DNA from 3 places in the Streptomyces sp. NPDC051561 genome. Region 1 is predicted to be linked to each of the others. Evidence: riboswitches for the same ligand, from Rfam matches in the RefSeq annotation. Region 1 holds a riboswitch; each other region holds the start of a gene.
What was found. A riboswitch is a leader RNA that binds a small molecule or an ion and turns the genes downstream of it on or off. The one in region 1 is predicted to bind thiamine pyrophosphate.
Positions count from the first base shown of each region.

Region 2: linked by a shared signal. The riboswitch ahead of thiC (phosphomethylpyrimidine synthase ThiC) and the one ahead of thiO (glycine oxidase ThiO) in region 1 are both predicted to bind thiamine pyrophosphate.
Region 3: linked by a shared signal. The riboswitch ahead of thiM (hydroxyethylthiazole kinase) and the one ahead of thiO (glycine oxidase ThiO) in region 1 are both predicted to bind thiamine pyrophosphate.

Region 1 is NZ_JBITDM010000003.1:54,979-61,330, reverse strand. Features, by position in the region: gene pknB (Stk1 family PASTA domain-containing Ser/Thr kinase) at 1-1,567, opposite strand, end outside; gene ACIA73_RS08280 (thiazole synthase) at 1,711-2,505, opposite strand; gene thiS (sulfur carrier protein ThiS) at 2,512-2,730, opposite strand; gene thiO (glycine oxidase ThiO) at 2,727-3,908, opposite strand; TPP riboswitch at 3,906-4,018, opposite strand; gene ACIA73_RS08265 (hypothetical protein) at 4,115-4,459, shown strand; gene ACIA73_RS08260 (NAD(P)/FAD-dependent oxidoreductase) at 4,555-5,724, shown strand; gene ACIA73_RS08255 (Rv2175c family DNA-binding protein) at 5,795-6,160, shown strand; gene thiE (thiamine phosphate synthase) at 6,318-6,352, shown strand, end outside.
Region 2 is NZ_JBITDM010000010.1:41,435-47,786, forward strand. Features, by position in the region: gene ACIA73_RS22475 (YibE/F family protein) at 1-1,291, opposite strand, end outside; TPP riboswitch at 1,365-1,501, shown strand; gene thiC (phosphomethylpyrimidine synthase ThiC) at 1,494-3,284, shown strand; gene ACIA73_RS22485 (hypothetical protein) at 3,435-4,262, opposite strand; gene ACIA73_RS22490 (metallophosphoesterase) at 4,439-5,836, opposite strand; gene ACIA73_RS22495 (LacI family DNA-binding transcriptional regulator) at 6,053-6,352, opposite strand, start outside.
Region 3 is NZ_JBITDM010000035.1:25,515-31,866, reverse strand. Features, by position in the region: gene tenA (thiaminase II) at 1-110, opposite strand, end outside; gene thiD (bifunctional hydroxymethylpyrimidine kinase/phosphomethylpyrimidine kinase) at 116-952, opposite strand; gene thiE (thiamine phosphate synthase) at 949-1,587, opposite strand; gene thiM (hydroxyethylthiazole kinase) at 1,815-2,645, opposite strand; TPP riboswitch at 2,639-2,768, opposite strand; gene ligD (non-homologous end-joining DNA ligase) at 3,854-4,660, opposite strand; gene ACIA73_RS39145 (DNA polymerase ligase N-terminal domain-containing protein) at 4,884-5,585, shown strand; gene ACIA73_RS39140 (PP2C family protein-serine/threonine phosphatase) at 5,830-6,352, shown strand, end outside.

The DNA of each region.
Region 1 (6,352 bases):
TGGCGTCCTCGACGGACTCTCCGGTGACCTCGGGGACGTCCACCGGGGACCCCTTGCTGACCAGGAGCGCGACCGCGGTGTCCGGGGCGCGGCCGGTGCCGGCGCTCGGCTCCGTACTGATGACCGTGCCCAGCGGAATGTCCTCGCTGAACGCCCTGGTGACGACCCCCGGCGCGAGACCCGCGTCCTTGAGGGTGCTCCGCGCCCTGTTCAGCGGCATCCGCTTGAGGTCGGGAACCTTCACGATCTCCGGGCCGCGCGAGAGGACCAGCGTCACCGAGCCGTTGCTGCGGATGCGGTCGCCAGGGGCCGGGTCGCTGTCCATGACGGTGCCGCGGGTGACGGTGTCGCTGAACTTCCGCTCCACGTCCTTCACGTCGAGACCGGCATCGTCCAGCTTCTTGCGCGCGTTGCTCTCGGTCTGGCTGAGCAGTGCCGGGACCTGGGTGAACTGGCCCGAGTTGATGTACCAGACGCCGGTGCCCACCCCCAGGAGCAGCAGTACGGCGGTGACCAGGGTGAGCAGCTGCCGGCGGGACGGCGCCGGACGACCGGTCCGCCGACGGGGCGGCGCGGGCTCGTCGGGCAGCGGCATCCGCAGCCTGCTGGTGTGCTGCGCGGTGGGCAGCGCACGCGGGATCACGCTGGTGCGCTCCTCCGGATCCGTCGGTCCGGCGGGAGTCTCGGGCTTCGCCCGCGGAGGTACGACGTCCAGCTGCTCGTCGCTCAGGGCGGCCCGCGCCTCCCTGGCCTGCCCGAGCAGCTCGACCGCGTCGAACGGGCGGGCCGCCGGATTGCGGGTGGTGGCACTGGCCACCAGCTCGTCGAGTTCGAGGGCCAGCCCGGGTACCACGGCTGAGGGCGGCGGGACGTCCTCGTTGAGGTGCTTGTAGAGGACCTGGGCGGGGGTGCCGCCGGAGTGCGGCTTGGCGCCGGTCAGCATCTCGTAGAGGACCACGCCGCAGGCGTAGACGTCGGCGCGGGTGTCGGTGGTGCCGTGCTCGATCTGTTCGGGCGCCAGATAGGAGACCGTGCCCAGGACGGACCCGGTGGTGCTGGTGACCGTGTCCACGGAACGTACGAGACCGAAGTCGGCGACCTTCACCCGGCCGTCGTCCCCTATCAGGACGTTCTCCGGCTTCATGTCGCGGTGGACGAACCCGGCCCGGTGCGCGGCGCCGAGGGCGGCGAGCACGGGCTCCAGGATGTCGAGGGCGGCTCGGGGCTGGAGGGCACCGCGCTCGCGCAGGACGTCGCGCAGGGTGCAGCCCGCGATGTACTCCATCGCGAGGTAGACGTAGCTTCCGTCGGTGCCCTGGTCGAAGACCGCGACCACATTCGGGTGCGCGAGGTGCGCGATGGACTTCGCCTCCCGGATGAACCGGTCGACGAAGGACGCGTCCTCGGCGAGCGCCAGGTGCATCACCTTGAGGGCGAGCACGCGGTCGAGGCGGGTGTCGACGGCCCGGTAGACCGTGGCCATCCCGCCGACGGCGATCCGTGCCTCGACGCGATAGCGGCTGTCGAGCAGCTGCCCGACGAGGGGGTCCTGAAGGGTCGTATCCACGAAGGGAGTCTACGAGGGGTGGGGGGAGGGGCGGACGGGGTGCGGTCCCAGGTGCCGGACTGAAGCCGAGCTGTAACAGGGGAGGGGCGGCGGTGCCACAGTCCCCGCCGCCCCTCCCCCCCCTGCGCGCCCGGCCGCCCGGCTCAGAACGCCGGCCGCTCCGGATCGAAGGCCGCGACCCCCGCGCCCGGCGACGACGCCAGCGCGAAGTGCCGGCGGGGGATGCGGCCGGCGCGGTACGCGAGGCGGCCCGCCTCGACACCGCGGCGCATGGCCTCCGCCATCAGCACCGGCTCCTGGGCGCGGGTCACCGCCGAGGCGAGCATCACACCCGCGCAGCCCAGCTCCATCGCCAGCGTCGCGTCCGACGCCGTACCCGCGCCCGCGTCGAGGATCACCGGCACCCCCGCCCGCTCCACGATCAGTTCGAAGTTGTGGGGGTTGCGGATGCCGAGACCCGACCCGATCGGTGAGCCCAGCGGCATCACCGCCGCACACCCCACGTCCTCCAGCTTCCGCGCCAGCACCGGATCGTCGTTGGTGTAGGGCAGGACCGTGAAGCCGTCGTCGACCAGCACCTCCGCCGCGTCCAGCAGCTCGACGGGGTCCGGCAGCAGGGTCCGCTCGTCGGCGATCACCTCCAGCTTCACCCAGTGGGTGCCGAGCGCCTCGCGGGCCAGCCGGGCGGTCAGCACCGCCTCGCCGGACGTGAAGCAGCCCGCCGTATTGGGCAGCACCCGGATCCCGAGCCGCTCAAGAACGGAGAGGACGGACCCCTGCACGGAAGGGTCCAGCCGCCGCATCGCGACCGTTGTCAGCTCGGTGCCGGAGGCGATCAGGGAGCGTTCCAGGACGTCCAGGCTGGGCGCCCCGCCCGTTCCCATGATCAGCCGGGAGGAGAAGGGGACCCCGCCCAGTTCGAAAAGGTCGTCGGCCATCAAGGATCAGCCTCCCTGGACTGCGGTGAGTACTTCGACGCGGTCGCCGTCGGTCAGGGCGGTGTCCGTCCACCGCCCGCGCGGGACCACGGTTTCGTTGAGTGCCGCCGCCACGCCCGCCCGGGCGCGGGTGAGGGAGGCGACGAGAGCGGAGAGGGTCGTGCCGGTGGGCAGCTCGCGCCGCTCGCCGTTCACGGACACGGTCAGTACGGTCTCGGGGCTCATGCGGGCTGCTCCTCACGTACATCGGCAGGCAGGGAAGTGAACCGTCGCGGCGTGAACGGCCGCGCCTCGTGGATGAGTTCACCCGTGGTCAGCACCTCCGCCATCACCTCCCCGGTGATCGGGGTCAGCAGCACCCCGTTGCGGTAGTGCCCGGTGGCCAGGTGCAGGCCGGGCAGGGCGGTGGGGCCCAGCAGCGGGGCGTTGTCGGGGGAGGCGGGGCGCAGGCCCGCGCGGGTCTCGGTGAGCGGGAGTTCGGTGATGCCGGGGACCAGTTCATGGGCGTCGCGCAGCAGCTCGTAGACGCCGCCCGCGGTGACCGTGGTGTCCCAGCCGAGCTCCTCGGTGGTGGCGCCGACGACGAGTTCGCCGTTCTCGCGCGGAACCAGGTAGACGTGGCTGCCGCGCACCACCGCCCGAACCGTCCGGCTCAGGAACGGGGCGTACGCGGGCGGCACCGTCAGCCGCAGCACCTGCCCCTTCACCGGACGTACCGGCACGAGCACCTCGTCCGGCACCCCGGCGAGCTGCCCGCTGAGGCTCCCGGCGGCGAGCACCACCTGGTCGGCGACCAGCTCGGTGCCGTCCGCGAGCAGTGCGCCGGCCGCCCGGTCCCGCACGACACGAAGTGCGGTGACGGTCGTACGGTGCACGGTCACCCCGGCCCGCTCGCAGGCCGTCAGCAGGGCGGCGGCCAGCCGGCGGGGGTCGATCTGGTGGTCGCCGTCCACCCGCAGCCCGCCGCGCACGCCCGGCGCCAGCATCGGCTCCAGCCGGCGGCACTCGCGCCCGCTCAGCCACTCCGACTCCAGGCCGGACTGCCGTTGCAGGGCGTGCAGGTCGCGCAGGTGGGCGCGGTCGTCGGCGTCCAGGGCGACGGCCAGCGTGCCGCACGCGCGGTAGCCGGTGCCCAGGCCGGTCGCCTCCTCCAGCTCCGCGACGAAGTCCGGATAGCGGCGGGCGGAGGCCAGGTTGAGGCCGAGCAGAGTCTGCTCGCCGTAGTGGAGTTCGGTGACGGCGGCGAGCATTCCGGCCGCCACCCGGGCGGCGCCGCCACCCGGTTCGGGGTCGATGAGCGCGGTGCGCAGACCGCGCCCGGCGGCCCGCCAGGCCGTGACGAGGCCGATGATTCCGCCCCCGACGACCAGGACGTCGTAAGGCTTTCTCGGATATGTGTGCATGGGCGTCCAGCCCCTCCCTTCGCCGGCATGACCCGGATCAGGTTCGTACGGTCGGAGGCCTGGTCAGCCTCCCTCTCAGCCCGGTCGGCCGGGCTCCCGTGAGTGCGGTCTTCTATTGTTCTGGGAGTTCGGGGGCGTCCCCCGGGAATGGTTTCCGGTCGCCACCCTAGTGGTTGGCCTCAACAGGCTCTGAGGGAGCGGTCGCTGTGCCTCGTTCACTGGACGGACTCGTCCTCGCACCGGTCGCCGACCAGGCGCCGGGGCAGGTCGGTACCCGTACCCGGTTCCACTATCACGAGCAGGACGGCCGGATCTGGGCCGAGTACACGGGCGGTGACGTCGTACGCGGGCACCTGGTGGGCACGCGCGCGGGGGACCGGCTCGACTTCCGCTACGTACAGCTGAAGCAGGATGGAACGACGTCTTCTGGGCATTGTCTGTCCACGGTCACGCTCCTCGCGGACGGTCGAGTGCGGCTGGAGGAGCGCTGGGCATGGGAGTCCCAGGAGGGCAGCGGCACCAGCACGGTCGAGGAAGTGCCCGCCGGGTGAGGCCCCGGCCGAGGGGGCCTGTCCCTGACGGTCTGTCAGATACGTAAGGTGGTCGGGTGAGCGAGCAGAAGCGAATCGTCGTCGTCGGCGCGGGCATGGCCGGGGTGCAGACCGCTGTCGCCCTGCGCGAGCAGGGCTTCGCGGGGTCCCTGGTACTGATCGGGGCCGAACCGCACCAGCCGTACGACCGGCCGCCGCTGTCCAAGGCGGTACTGCTCGGCAAGGCCGAGGGCTCGGCCTTCGAGGTCGACTTCGCGGCGCTCGGCGTGGAGCTGCGCCTCGGCTGCGAGGTGACGGGGGTACGTCCCGCCGACCGCGAGATCGACACCCTGACCGGCCCGCTGCCGTACGACACCCTGGTGCTGGCCACCGGCGCGGACCCCCTCACCCTGCCCGGCACCGTCGGCGTCCCCGGCGTCCATCTGCTGCGCACCCTGGACGACGCGCAGCGGCTGCGGCCGGTGCTGGACGCGCAGAGCGAGGTGGTGGTGGTCGGGGCGGGCTGGATCGGCGCCGAGTTCACCACCGCCGCCCGCGAGGCCGGCTGCAAGGTGACCGTGGTGGAGGCCGCCGACCGGCCGCTCGCCGGGACGATGCCCGCGCAGATCGCCGCCCCGATGGCCGCCTGGTACGCCGAGGGCGGAGCCGAACTCCTCACCCACGCCCGGGTCGCCTCCGTCGAACCGGGCGCCGTCGTCCTCACCGGCGGCCGCCGCATCCCGGCAGGCGCGGTCGTCGTCGGCATCGGCGCCAGACCCGCCACCGCCTGGCTGGAGGGCTCCGGCATCGAGCTGGGCCCGGACGGCTCGGTCACCGCGGACGCGTACCTGCGCACCAGCGTCCCCGAGGTGTACGCCGTAGGGGACTGCGCCTCCTTCCCCTCCCGCCGCTACGGGCGGCGGCTGCTGGTCCACCACTGGGACAACGCCCTCCAGGGCCCCCGCACGGTCGCCGCCAACATCCTGGGCGGCACCCCGCTGGTCTACGACCCGGTGCCGTACTTCTGGTCCGAGCAGTTCGGGCGCTTCGTCCAGTACGTCGGTCATCACGCGGACGCCGACCGCATGGTCTGGCGCGGCGACCCCGCGAGCCCCGCCTGGTCGGTGTGCTGGCTGCGGGACGGGGTGCTGGTGGCGCTGCTCGCGGTGGGTCGCCCGCGCGACCTGGCGCAGGGGCGCAAGCTGGTCGAGGCGGGGGCGGTACTGGACCCGGGGCCGGCCGCCGACCCCTGCGTACCGCTGAAGTCGGCGGTACGCAGGCCGTGAGAGCCTGGGCGGCGGTACTTTCCGCCGCTCCCGATTACCGGCTGTCAGTCCTGGATGGCACGCTTGTCCTGTGACCGAGATTGACGCAAAGATCGAAGCCCTCGTCCCCGCCTGGCTCCACCTCCCCGACATCGCGGAGATGCTCGACCTGGAGGTGACGAAGGTGCGGCAGCTGGTGAAGGACGGCCAGCTCATCGCCGTACGACGCGGTGAGAACCGTGCGCTCCAGGTGCCCGCCTCCTTCATCGACGGCAACCAGATCGTCAAGGGCCTGCCCGGCCTGCTGACGGTCCTGAAGGACGACGGCTTCTCCGACACGGAGATGCTGGAGTGGCTCTTCACCGCCGACCCGACCCTGCCCGGCACGCCCGCGCAGGCCCTGAGCGAGAATCGCGGCACGGAGGTGAAGCGACGCGCCCAGGCGCTCGCCCTCTGACGCGACACCAGCACGGAAGCACGAGTACGGCGGAGGTACGGGCCCGGGGCGACCGGGGCCCGTACCCACCGCCGCCATGACGACACGCATGTCGTCGACACGTACGTCGCCGCCACGCAAGACGACGACGGTTCATGACACGGGGGGACACCGCACCATGCCCACGCCTGCTCGCGAGCAGCTCGCCGACGC
Region 2 (6,352 bases), on a different contig from region 1:
CCAGCGCGGCCAGCGCCGTCGTCACCGGCACCGAGGCGACCAGTCCGATCGAGCCGACCAGGGTGCGCACGATCTCCTCCGCGACCAGCTCGCTGTTGGCGACCGTTCCCACACTGCTCTGGGCGATCGAGAAGAGCAGCAGCAGCGGCAGAGCGGCGCCCGCATAGGCCAGGACCAGGGTGTTCACCACCGAAGCGATGTGGTCGCGGCCGATCCGGATGCCCGCCCGGTAGAGGGCTCGCGGGCCCATCCTCGGGTCGGCCTGGTGGAGTTCCCACACCGCGGAGGTCTGGGTGACCGTGACGTCGTCGAGGACACCGAGCGAGCCGATGATGACGCCGGCGAGGAGCAGGCCGCTCATGTCGATCGACGGGTAGAGGCTGTGGATCAGCCCGGTGTTGTCGTCGATGTTGCCCGACAGGAACGCCCAGCCGATGAAGAGCGAGCCGAGCAGCCCGATCAGCAGCAGCGAGATCAGCGTGCCGATGACGGCCACGGAGGTGCGGGCGGTGAACCCGTGGCAGGCGTACAGCGCGATCAGCATGATGGCGCTGGCCCCGACCACCGCCACCACCAGCGGATTCGACCCCTGAAGGATGGCCGGGAGGATGAACAGCGTCAGCACCGCGAAGGAAGCGACCAGCGCGACCAGCGCCATCAGCCCCTTCATCCGGCCGACCAGCACCACCGCCACGGCGAAGATCCCGGCGAGCAGGGTGAGCGGAAGCTTCCGGTTCACGTCGATGACGGAGTACTGCAGATCCTTGGGCGCGTCGGGCGCGTACGCGACGACGACTCCCTGACCCTGTTTCAACTGCCGTGGGGCGCCGGGCTGGACGATCTCGGTGAAGGTGCGGCCCTTGTCCGCACCCGATTCGACCTCGATCGTCGCCTTCTTGCAGGTTCCCTTGTCGGGCGCGGCGGAGGGGCCGCCTCCGCCCGGGTCAGCGGTTCCGGTGCCGGGGGTCTGGGGGGACTGCGGGGCGACATTGGCGTCCTTGCAGTCGATGTTCTGGACCTGGACGACCTGCCCCTTCTCGGTCTGCCGGTCGAAGCCGACCCCGGTGCGCTCGTGGGCGGGCGCCCCTCCCGGCCAGAGCATCGTGAGCCCGACCAGAACCGCCGTGGCGAAGGGGATCAGCACCGCCGCGATCACCTTGCGCAGGTGCTTGGAGACGGGCGCCGCAGGGCCGTGACTGTGGCTGTGGCTATGCGAGGGAACAGGTGGGACGGGGGGCTGAGGGGGCGTCTGCGGGGACGGGTCGTGTGGGGGTGGCTGCGGTGGGGTCACCGACCGATCATCGCAAGAACGGCAGGGGCCCTCTGTTCAGCGTGGCCGGGATGGCGTTAGCGTGGGGCAAAACCTTTGCACACGCGGGAGCTCGGAGCACCGGGCTGAGAGGGCGCTGACCTCCGTACACATGCGTACGGACAACGGCTGCGTCGACCGCCGAACCTGTTACCGGGTAATGCCGGCGTAGGGAGTAGGTCTCATGACCACGATGGATGCACGCACGCCTGCCCACGGCGAGAACCGCCGCGACAACGCCGCCGAGGGTGAGCGGAAGCCCGGCTGGCACAAGGGATACGTCGACGGCTCGCGCCCCGACCTCCGGGTGCCGGTCCGTCAGGTGCACCTGACCAACGGCAAGGACGTGACGCTGTACGACACGTCCGGCCCGTACACCGACCCGTCGATCGAGACGGACGTGCGCCGCGGACTCGCACCGCTGCGCGAGAACTGGATCATCAGCCGGGGCGACACCGAGGAGTACGCGGGCAGGCCGGCCCGCCCCGAGGACGACGGCATCAAGCACACCTCGCCGCGCGGCGGACTCAAGAACCTGGACGCGGTCTTCCCCGGCCGCCCCCGCCAGCCCCGCCGGGGCCGCGACGGCCGCGCGGTGACCCAGCTCGCGTACGCACGGCGCGGTGAGATCACCCCGGAGATGGAGTACGTGGCCATCCGGGAGAATGTTGCGCCCGAGGTCGTACGGGAGGAAATCGCCGCCGGGCGCGCGGTGTTGCCCGCGAACGTGAACCACCCGGAGATCGAGCCGATGATCATCGGCAAGCGGTTCCTGGTGAAAGTCAACGCAAACATCGGCAATTCCGCGGTCACCTCCTCCATCGAGGAGGAGGTGGACAAGATGACCTGGGCGACCAAGTGGGGCGCCGACACGGTCATGGACCTCTCCACCGGCCGCAACATCCACACCACCCGCGAGTGGATCCTGCGCAACGCGCCGGTCCCGATCGGCACCGTCCCGCTCTACCAGGCACTCGAAAAGGTCGACGGCCGCGCCGAGGACCTGACCTGGGAGATCTACAAGGACACCATCATCGAGCAGGCCGAGCAGGGCGTGGACTACATGACGGTCCACGCGGGCGTGCGTCTCGCCTACGTCCCGATGACCGCGCGCCGCAAGACCGGCATCGTCTCGCGCGGCGGTTCGATCATGGCAGCCTGGTGCCTGGCGCACCACAAGGAGTCGTTCCTGTACGAGAACTTCGAGGAGCTCTGCGAGATCCTCGCGGCGTACGACGTGACGTACTCCCTCGGCGACGGACTGCGCCCGGGCTCGATTGCGGACGCCAACGACGAGGCCCAGTTCGCCGAGTTGAAGACGCTCGGGGAACTCAACACGATCGCCAAGCGTTTCAACGTACAGACCATGATCGAGGGCCCGGGGCACGTCCCGATGCACAAGATCAAGGAGAACATCGACCTTCAGCAGGAGATCTGCGAGGAGGCGCCGTTCTACACGCTCGGCCCGCTGACCACCGATGTGGCACCCGCCTACGACCACATCACCTCCGGCATCGGCGCCGCGATGATCGCCTGGTGGGGCACCGCGATGCTCTGCTACGTCACCCCCAAGGAGCACCTCGGGCTGCCCAACCGGGACGACGTGAAGACCGGCGTGATCACCTACAAGATCGCCGCGCACGCCGCCGACCTGGCCAAGGGGCACCCGGGCGCGCAGGAGTGGGACGACGCGCTGAGCGACGCCCGCTTCGAGTTCCGCTGGGAGGACCAGTTCAACCTGGCCCTCGACCCGGACACGGCGCGGGAGTTCCACGACGAGACGCTTCCGGCCGAGCCGGCCAAGACCGCGCACTTCTGCTCGATGTGCGGTCCGAAGTTCTGCTCGATGAAGATCTCGCAGGACATCCGGCGGCAGCACGGCGGTACGCCCGAGGAGATCGAGGCGGGCATGGCGGAGAAGTCCAAGGAGTTCGCGGCGGCGGGCAACCGGGTCTATCTGCCGATCGCCGACTAGTTCTCCCGTACAGGAACGGGCTGCTCTCGTGCGAGAACTGACGCTTCCGGTGCGAGAGTCGATGCTTTCGTGCGAGAACTGACCTTTCCCGTGCGAGAACTGACGTTTCACGTATGCGCGTCGGCGGCCCGCGATCGCCGGTCGGAGTGGTTACTCCGGCTTGTGGTCCGGGCCGCCGTAGTCCGGGCTGGAGAAGTCGGGGCTGGAGTAGCTGGGACGGGTCTTCTGGCCGTTGTGGTGGTTGTTCTCGCTGGGGCTGGAGAAGTCCGGGCGTGAGTAACCGAGACCGGGGATGCGGCCGGGCTGCCTCGGCGGTTCGGTGACGGAGGGCTTGGGCGGTTCGGAGAGGGCGTCGCGCAGGAACGGGACGATGCCCCGCTCCAGCAACGCATGCGTCCAGGCTTCCCTGGCGCGGTCGACCTCCTGGGTTCCGTTGTCCTGGTGGCCGACGGCGAGAGCGGTCGAGCCGTTGCGCAGTGCGGTGAAGAGCAGGCCGATCGCCGCGGCGAACAGACCCGCCGCGGTGAGCGCGCCGAAGACCCAGCCAGCCGTCAACAACGCCTCGGCGACGGCGTTTCCGGGCTTGATCATCCTCAGGAGGTAGCCGACGAGGAGCAGCGTCACCGCGGCGATACCGGCCAGCACCGGTGTCATGACGGCGACCACGGCCACCGCTCCCGCCCCGGTCGCCTCCGCGTTCTCGCCCATGCCGGGCGGGAGCAGTGCGCCCGGTATGGGCAGTGCGGGGCCGCGCAGCTCGCCGCGCACCTTCACGTAGTGGTCGTACTCGGCCGAGGCGTGACCGGCGATGATCTCCCGCGCGTTGAGCGCTGCGGTGCGCAACTGCTCGGTGGTCAGGCGCTGTTCCAGGTCGGCGAGATCCGGGCGTTCGTGCGCGGTGCGCAGTGCGGCGTTGAGGGTCCGCTCGAACTCCGGGCGGTCCTCGGCCAGCAGGTGCGGAGCGCTGTTCATGTGCATCCCCCGATGCTCCGTAGGGCCGGGTTGCCCGCTTCGGTGGGGCAGTTGGGCGGAAACGGAGGAGAGCCTGCTACGGATAACCCGATGGTAGAGCGCCTACGGCACGGGGTGACAGGGGGTTTCCGGAAATTGGTCCGGCGCTGGGAGCGTGTTCGTAGGCTGTACCTCTTCCCCCGTCACGCTCCGTCATTCAGGGGGAGTTGGACGACCAGCAGCTTTCCGGCCATGGTCACTCCGCCGTCCATCGCGATCGCCAGGCCGTCGGCGTACACGTGCGGACCCTCGACCACCGGCCCCGAGCTGCCCTCTCCGTCGCCGGAGTCCTCACCGCCGACCTCCCCGAGGAGGTACGGAATCGGGCTGTGACCGTGGACGATGCGCTCGCCGCCATATGCGCCGAGCAGTTCCCGTACGGCGTCGGACCCGCCTTCGTCACGGAAAGCGAAACGCTTGGTGAATTTGCGGAAAACGTCCCAGCACTCGTCCGGATCGTTGCGCGTGAGGATTTCGTGCACCATGTCGTTGACGTCTTCGATGGTGTCGCCGTAGTCCAGGTAGGCGGTGGTGTCCGAGTGGGTCAGGAGATGCCCGTCCTCCAGGGCCACCGCGTCCAGCCGTGCCATCCACTGGAGGTGTACGTCCTGGAGGCGCTCCATGTCGTGCTTCTGGCCGCCGTTGAGCAGCCAGGCGGCCTGGAAGGTGGCGGTGCCCGCGCCGGAGTTGACCGGGGTGTCGCCGAACCGGCGGGCGCCGAGCAGCAGCAGTTCGTGGTTGCCCATCAGCGCCTTGCAGTAACCGCCGGCCGCCGCAGCTTCCGCGGAGAGCCGCATCACCAGATCGATGACACCGATGCCGTCCGGGCCACGGTCGGTGAAGTCGCCGAGGAACCAGAGCCGGGCGTTGCCCGCGGCCCAGTGGCCCTCGTCGTCGATGAGGCCCTGCTCGTGCAGGGCGTCGAGCAGCTCCACGAGATAGCCGTGCACATCGCCGACCACGAACAGCGGGCCGAGGCCCTCTCCGTCCTGCTCGGCGGCGAAGTCGGGCTGTGGGATGCGCTGGGTGTCACCGGGACCACCGACTCGGTCCTCGCGGCTGATCACCGGGAGGTCGCGCTGGGTGGGGGTGTAGCCCTCGGGCTCCTCGTCGAAATCCGGAGCTGCGTGATCCGGATCGGCGTGGTCCGCAGCTGCGTGATCCGGAGCTGCGTGGTCCGCAGCTGCGTGATCCGGAACCTGCTGCGAGGCCTGGTGTTCGGAGTCCCCGAATTCCGGTGCCGCGTGCTCCGGAGCCCCGGGAAGGGCGACCTCGGAAACCGGGTGCTCCGCATCCGGCCCGTTCTCCTGCCCGGCCCCGCGCCCCTGCTCGGGCACCAGCCCCTGCGCCGTGCCGTACGACTGAGCCGGCTTCCCGTACGCCTGCTCCTGGTCGTACACCTGCTCCTGGTCGTACACCTGCGTGCTGTCGTACGTCGCGACGGGAGCCTGGGCGTAAGGAGGCACCCGGAAATCCCGCAACGTCGCCGTTCGCACTGCGGGTCCCTGACCGGCCCCCTGAGTCATTGACCCCTCCACCACCGTCGCGCCGCCGTACACCTTGGAAACCCACCTGGTCTCGGGTGGTCCGTCGTGTCGTGCGCCCATCATAGGAATGTGGCCCGCGCTGTGTGAGGCACCAGGGGTGGTGAATCCGGGTACACCCCCAGTTCACCGGTTGTTTCGTCCGGATTGCGGAGATCGGTACCGGTGCCGGTCCGAGGGCGGCCTCCGCCACCGCCCCCGGAACCTGCCGGATCAGTCCCCCGAGGGTGAGCGCGGAGCGCTCACCGTGGTGCGCGGCGGGCGTCGCTGGGAGGACGTACGGATGATGAGTTCGGTCGGTATCACCTGCTCGATGGGGTGCCCGGTATCGAGTCCTTCGATGGCATCGATGAGGAGTTGGACGACGGCGGTGCCGATCCGTCGCGGCTTGAGCGAGAGCGTGGTGATGGGTGGCTCGGTGGTCGCGTACACCGTCGACTCGGAGCAGCAGACGAGCAGCAGGTCCTCGGGGACCCGCAGTCCGTAGCGCCGGGCGGCGGCCAGCAGATCGGT
Region 3 (6,352 bases), on a different contig from region 1:
TCCCGGTCCAGGGTGCCGTCGCCGAGGCCGGTGACGAACGGCAGCTTGTCGATGGCCGCACGTATCTCGGCCGTGGCCATCCACAGCTCGTCGCAGAAGGTGGTGGTCATGGGGCTCAGCTCCAGTACTGGTGGAAGTGGTGGACGGGGCCGTGACCGCGGCCGACACGCAGGGTGTCGGCCGCGCGCAGGGCCCCGGTGAGGTACTCCTTCGCGGCGCGGACAGCGGTGTGCCAGTCGTCGTGCTGCGGGCGGAGGGCGGCGATCGCGGCGGAGAGGGTGCAGCCGGTGCCATGGGTGTTGCGCGTGTTCACGCGGGGTGCGGACAGCTCGGTCACGTCTGTGCCGTACGTCACGTCTGGTCTGTACGTACTGTCGACGAGGATGTCGACGGACTCGGCGTCGTGCGTGTGGTGGCCGCCCTTGAGGAGGACGCGCCTGGCACCGGTTTCGAGGAGTGCGCGGGCCTGCTCGACGGCCTCGGCGCGGTTCCTTGCGGCGGCGGCGCCGAGAAGGTCACCGGCCTCGGGAAGGTTGGGGGTGATGAGGTCGGCGAGGGGCAGGAGACGGTCCCGCAGCACCGCCACCGCATCGGTCTCCAGAAGGCGGTGACCGCTGGTCGAGACCATGACGGGGTCGAGGACGACGTAGCGCGGGCGGTGCCGCTCCAGGGCGTCCGCGACGGCCGCGGCGAGGGCGGCGTCGGCCAGCATTCCGATCTTGACCGCGTCCACCGGGACGTCGGCGAAAAGAGTGTCGAGCTGCTCGGTGACGAAGGCCGGGGGCACGGTGTGGATGCCGGTGACGCCCTGCGTGTTCTGCGCGGTCAGGGCCGTCAGGACTGCCGTTCCGTACGCCCCGTTCGCGGAGAACGCCTTCAGGTCGGCCTGGATCCCGGCGCCGCCCGAGGGGTCACTGGCGGCGATGGTGAGGGCGATGGGCGGGGTGGTCACGAGGAGACCTCCTGGCGCAGGGCGTGGACGAGGGAACGGGCTGCGGCCTCGGGGTCGCGCTGCCCGCATACCGCGCTGACGACGGCGATCCCGGCCGCACCGCTTCTCACGACCGCGGCAGCCTCGGACACGTCGATGCCGCCGATGGCCACGCAGGGCAGCAGGCTCTCCCGGACGATCCGGGCCAGGCCGCCCGGTCCGAGCGGGGCGTCCGCGTCGGGCTTGGTGGACTGCGGGAACACCGGGCCGACCCCGAGGTGGTCGACGGCGTCCGGCACGTGCGCCAGCTGCTCGGGGCGGCTGACGGACAGGCCGACGTACGCATGGGGGCCGAGCAGGCGCCGGGCGGTCTCGGGGGAGACGTCCCGCTGCCCGAGGTGGACGCCGTCGGCGTCCAGCCAGACCGCGACGTCCAGGCGGTCGTTGACGATCAGGGGGACGCCGGTGCCGACGAGCTCGGCCTGGATCGCCCGGCCGAGCGAGAACAGCGTGCGGGCGTCCGCGTCCGAATCGCGCAACTGGACAGCGGTGACACCGCCCTTGACGGCGGCTGCCACGGTGGCGGCGACACCACGGTCGCCGCAGAGGCGGGTGTCGGTGACGAGGTACAGGGACAGGTCGAGAGAAGGTCGCATGGGTGGGTCCTTGGTGGTCTCCCTGCCGGGGGGGGCATGGGAAGCGCATCGGGAGGCACAGGGCAAGGAAGGGCCCTGGCGTGCAGGAACCTTGAGTCGTCCACAGGCGGGAGCGTGGGGGAGGGGAGGTCGGCTGGTGTCGGGGTCGCCCCCCGGGCGGGCGCAGGCTGTTCAGCGGGTGGCGTCCAGGCCGCCGCTCATCACAGAACCCCTCAACACCCGCCTGCTCAGCGCAGGTTGACTGCCTCGGTGAGTCGGTCAGGGCCGAGCTCGTACAGAGCGTCGATCAGTGCGACCGCGAACGTGCCGGGCCCCGCAGAGCGGGTAGCGGCGTCCTCCGCGGCCACGGTGAGCAGACAGGTCGCGGCAGCGGCGGCCAGCAGCGCGTCGCCGGTGACGGCCGTACAGGCGGCCACCAGAGCACCCAGCGCACAGCCCGTTCCCGTCACCAGAGGCAGCAGCGGGTGCCCGTTGGCCAGGCGCACCACCCGCGTCCCGTCCGTGAGGACGTCCTCCGGGCCGCTCACCGCCACCGCGCAGCCGTAACGCCTGGCCAGCGCGGTGGCCGCGGCGAGTGCCGCCTCGGGTACGTCCGTGCTGTCCACGCCGCGCCCGCCCGGGCCGCCGTCCAGCGCCAGGATCTCGGAAGGATTGCCGCGAACGACCGCCGGGGGCGCGCTGTCCAGCAGTTCACGGGCGAGTGCGGTGCGCCAGGGCAGCGGACCGACGGCCACCGGGTCGAGCACCCACGGCCGCCCGGCCCCTCCCGCTTCCCCGACCGCGACACGCATCGCCTCGGCCGTCACGGACGTCACCGTCCCCAGGTTCACCAGGACACCCCCGGCCACCCGGGCCAGTGCTCCGGCCTCCTCCGCGCTGTGCACCATCGCGGGGGTGGCCCCTGCGGCGAGCAGTACGTTCGCGGTGAACTGCGACACCACGACGTTGGTCAGGCAGTGCACGAGGGGTGCGGAGGCCCGCAGCGACGCGATCACGTCCGCCACCGCATCACGGGAGACGGCAGCGCCGCGCTGAGCGGATATGACGGCAGGATCCATCGTCAACACCCTTCCTACGCCGGCATTACCCGGTCCAGGTTCATGCGGTCGGCGGAAAGGGGAGCAAACAACTCCCGTCCGCCCTCTCAGCCCGGCTACTCCCGAGCTCCCGCGGTGGTCGCTACGCAATGTACCTCCTTCACGAACGGGAGTTCGCACTCGGGGCACCACACGAAACGACAGGGATCTGCGGACGGAACCGGCTGGCGCCGTCCAGCGAACCTCCAGCGAACAACGGGCACTTTTCAGCCCTGTCCAGGCCTTGGGCCACACTCCGGCGAGCAGTCCACCCACACTGTGCACAGGCCGCGAGAACAGGCCCCGCCGGCAGGGGAGTTCGGTGTGCCACCCGGTCCCGACCGCGCAGCGGTCGACCCGACACGGCTCCGCACCGACCGAGGCCGGTGTGATTCACCGGGTGTAGTACGGGAGCAAGTGAATACTGGGGTTTGCCACGGATTGTGGACATCTCTTGAGAGCCGGATTGTGGGATCCGGTCAGGAGGTGTTCTGGTGGGTACTGCCCGGTATTCAGAAGAGTTCAAGCGGGATGCGGTCGCGCTGGTCGCGAGCGCATGCGGGCCACGCGGCGACCTGATTCCAGGACTCGACCATCCGGTCGGTCCGCCACCTCGCTAGCCGTTCATAGCACCAGCGCACCCCACGGGCCCCGGTCTCCTCGGGAGCTCTGACGGCTCTGGACTATCAAGCGGTCACCGTGCGGCGGGCTCGCACCACCAACACCAACGAGTGATCAAGCGGACAGTGTTGACGGTGGTGGCAACCTCGAAGACACCGAACGCCGCCGCTCTGGATAAGGGTTCGTCATAGGGGTTCGTCCTCTCCGAGATGCGAGGACTTCGGCACCGAACGCCTGGCGCACCGATGAGTTTCCTGCACTGCGGCGGCCCTATTGGCAGCAACGCACACCACGGCAGTACGGCCCTTACGTGAACCGGAGAGACAAGCATGGCAACAGCGCGAGAGCAGTCGGCCGGAGCCGAGGCCCGAGTCACCTCCGCCGACGGCACCGAGATCGCATTCGAGCAGTCGGGCCGCGGGCCGGCCGTCGTCCTGGTTGCCTCGGCACTGGCAGACCGCTCGGACACGACCAAACTCGCGACTCTCCTCGCCCACCACTTCGCTGTGATCAACTACGACCGGCGCGGACGCGGTGCCAGCGGGGACGCGGTGCCAGCGGGGACGCCGCTACTTACGCCCCCGACCGCGAGATTGAAGACATCGCCGCGTTGATCGAACACGTCGGCGGCGTGCGGTCGGCCCCGGTGTGTCCAGCTCGTCCCAGTCCAACGGCACCGCCACGGGCGCACCCGGCCTGGACCGTACGGCGAAAGGAGCGACGACGGTCTGGGCATAGCCGTTGCGTGCGACGTCCAGGTACAGCCGCCCCCTGCGGGCCTCTTTGCGCCCCTCGGTCGTCAGTTCCCGCGGGTGCCGCACCACCAGCGTCTTCGCGGCCGCGCGGGCGAACGTCAGTATGTCGTCGGCGTCGTCGCGTCGGTTCAGCCGTACGACGACGTGCAGTCCGCGCGAGCCGGTGGTCATCAGACCGGACGGCAGGTCCAGCTCGTCGAGCAGCGTGTGCAGCTGGTGGGCGGCACGGCGGACCGGCGCGAAGTCGTCGACGGGCGGGTCGAGGTCGAAAACCAGCCGGTCGGGGCGGCGCGGCTCGTCGGCGCGGCTCAGCCAGCGGTGCGGGTTGATGCAAGCCTGGCTCGCGGGGTAGACCAGCGTCGCGGTGTCGTCGCACACGACGTGCGTGACTCCGCCGCCCTCCTTGGCCACCGGAGCACGGTGGATCCAGTCGGGAAAGTAGTCGGGGACCTCCTTCTGATAGAAGCGGCTTCCGTCGATGCCGTCCGGCATCCGCTCCAGCATCAGGGGTCTGCCGCGCAGCTCAGCCAGCATGCGCGGCGCCACCCGCCGGTAGTGCGCGACGAGATCGGCCTTGGTGAGGCCGTCTTGCGGGAACAGCTCCTTCTCGGCCCGCTTCATCTCGATCTTGCGGCGTCCCACCCGCAGCTCAACGGCTGGACTCACGCGACCACCTCCTTCGTGGTGGCTTCAAGATTGCTGCGTTCGACGCCCGGACGCGACCTGCCCGACTGTGCGGGGACTCGCCGTGCGGGTGCGACGCCGCGTGCGTAGCCTTGCCGTGCTGAGCGGAACGGGCCGGGCCGGGCCGCGCGGGCCAGGGGCCTGTCGGAAGGGAGCTGCGGTGAGCGGGGAGGATGCCCTGCGGACCTACCGCGGGAAGCGGCACTTCGACACGACGAGCGAGCCCAGCGGTGCGCGCTCGGCACAGGACGAAGGCGCGCGCTCGGCACAGGACAAGGGCACACGGCCGACCGGTGACGAGCCGGTGTTCGTGGTGCAGATCCACGACGCGAGCACGATGCACTTCGACTTCCGGCTGGAGGTCGACGGCGTACTGAAGTCCTGGTCCGTCCCCAAGGGCCCCTCCACCGACCCGCACGACAAGAGGCTCGCCGTCCCCACGGAGGACCATGCCCTGGACTACCAGGACTTCGAGGGCGTGATTCCCGAGGGCCAGTACGGCGGCGGAACCGTTCTCGTGTGGGACCGCGGCACCTACCGGCCGACCAGCCACGACAAGCACGACCGGCCCGTGCCGTTCGGTGAATCCCTGGAGAACGGCCATGCCACGTTCGACCTGCACGGCAAGAAGCTCCGAGGGCAGTTCGCGCTCACCCGCTTCCACGGCCGGGAGGAGAAGAGCGGCGGGTCCGACAGCAAGCCGACATGGCTGCTCGTACGGAAGGCCTTGGGCGCCCGCATGGGGGGTGGCACCCCCGACCCGCGTCGAGCCCGCTCGGCGCGCAGCGGCCGCACGCTGCGTCAGGTCGCCGAGGCGCACGGGGCGACTGCCGGGGAGCAGCGCGGCGGGGACCGGGAGTGAGCGGCGATTGCGCGCGGGCAGGGCGGTACGCGGCCAGGGTCGGCCCCGGATTCGACCGGCGCACCCTGCTGGCCCGAGGGCGCAAAGGGTGCGACCGGGGCCGGACCCCGGCACAGTGAGTGACAGGCCCGGAGTGACAGCGCCACGAGTCACAGGGCCATGTCACCGGTGCGCCTGGCGGAAGGCCACTGGACTAAGGCCACTGGACTGTCGTGAGCTGCTCTGACGGAAGCGGGGCGATCGCATGTTTCGTGCACGGGCCGCCGACGACGGGGGCGAGCTGCTCGCCAAGCTCGGCGCGCTGACTGCTCAGGCCCGGGAACTCGCGAAGTCGCAGCGTTCCCGGGTCGAACTGGCAGTGGCCCTGCAGCGCGGCATGCTGCCCCAGGACCTGCCACACCCTCCTGGAGTTCGGCTCGCCGCCGGTTATATGCCCGCCCACCACGGGCTCAACGTCGGTGGGGACTGGTACGACGCCTTCACCATGCCCGACGGACGTGTTGGCCTGTCCATCGGAGACGTGCAGGGGCACAACATCGAGGCCGCTGCCTTCATGGGGCAGGTCCGTGTGGGCCTGCGTGCACTCGCCCACGTGACGAACGACCCCGGGGAATTGCTTGCACGTACCAACGATCTCCTGGTTTCCCTGGGCGCGGACCTGTTCGCCACGTGCATCTTTCTCCGGCTCGACCCGGCCACCGGCGTCCTGGAATGTGCCAGGGCCGGCCATGTCCCGTACATCTGGGCCACGGCCGACGGACGGTCCG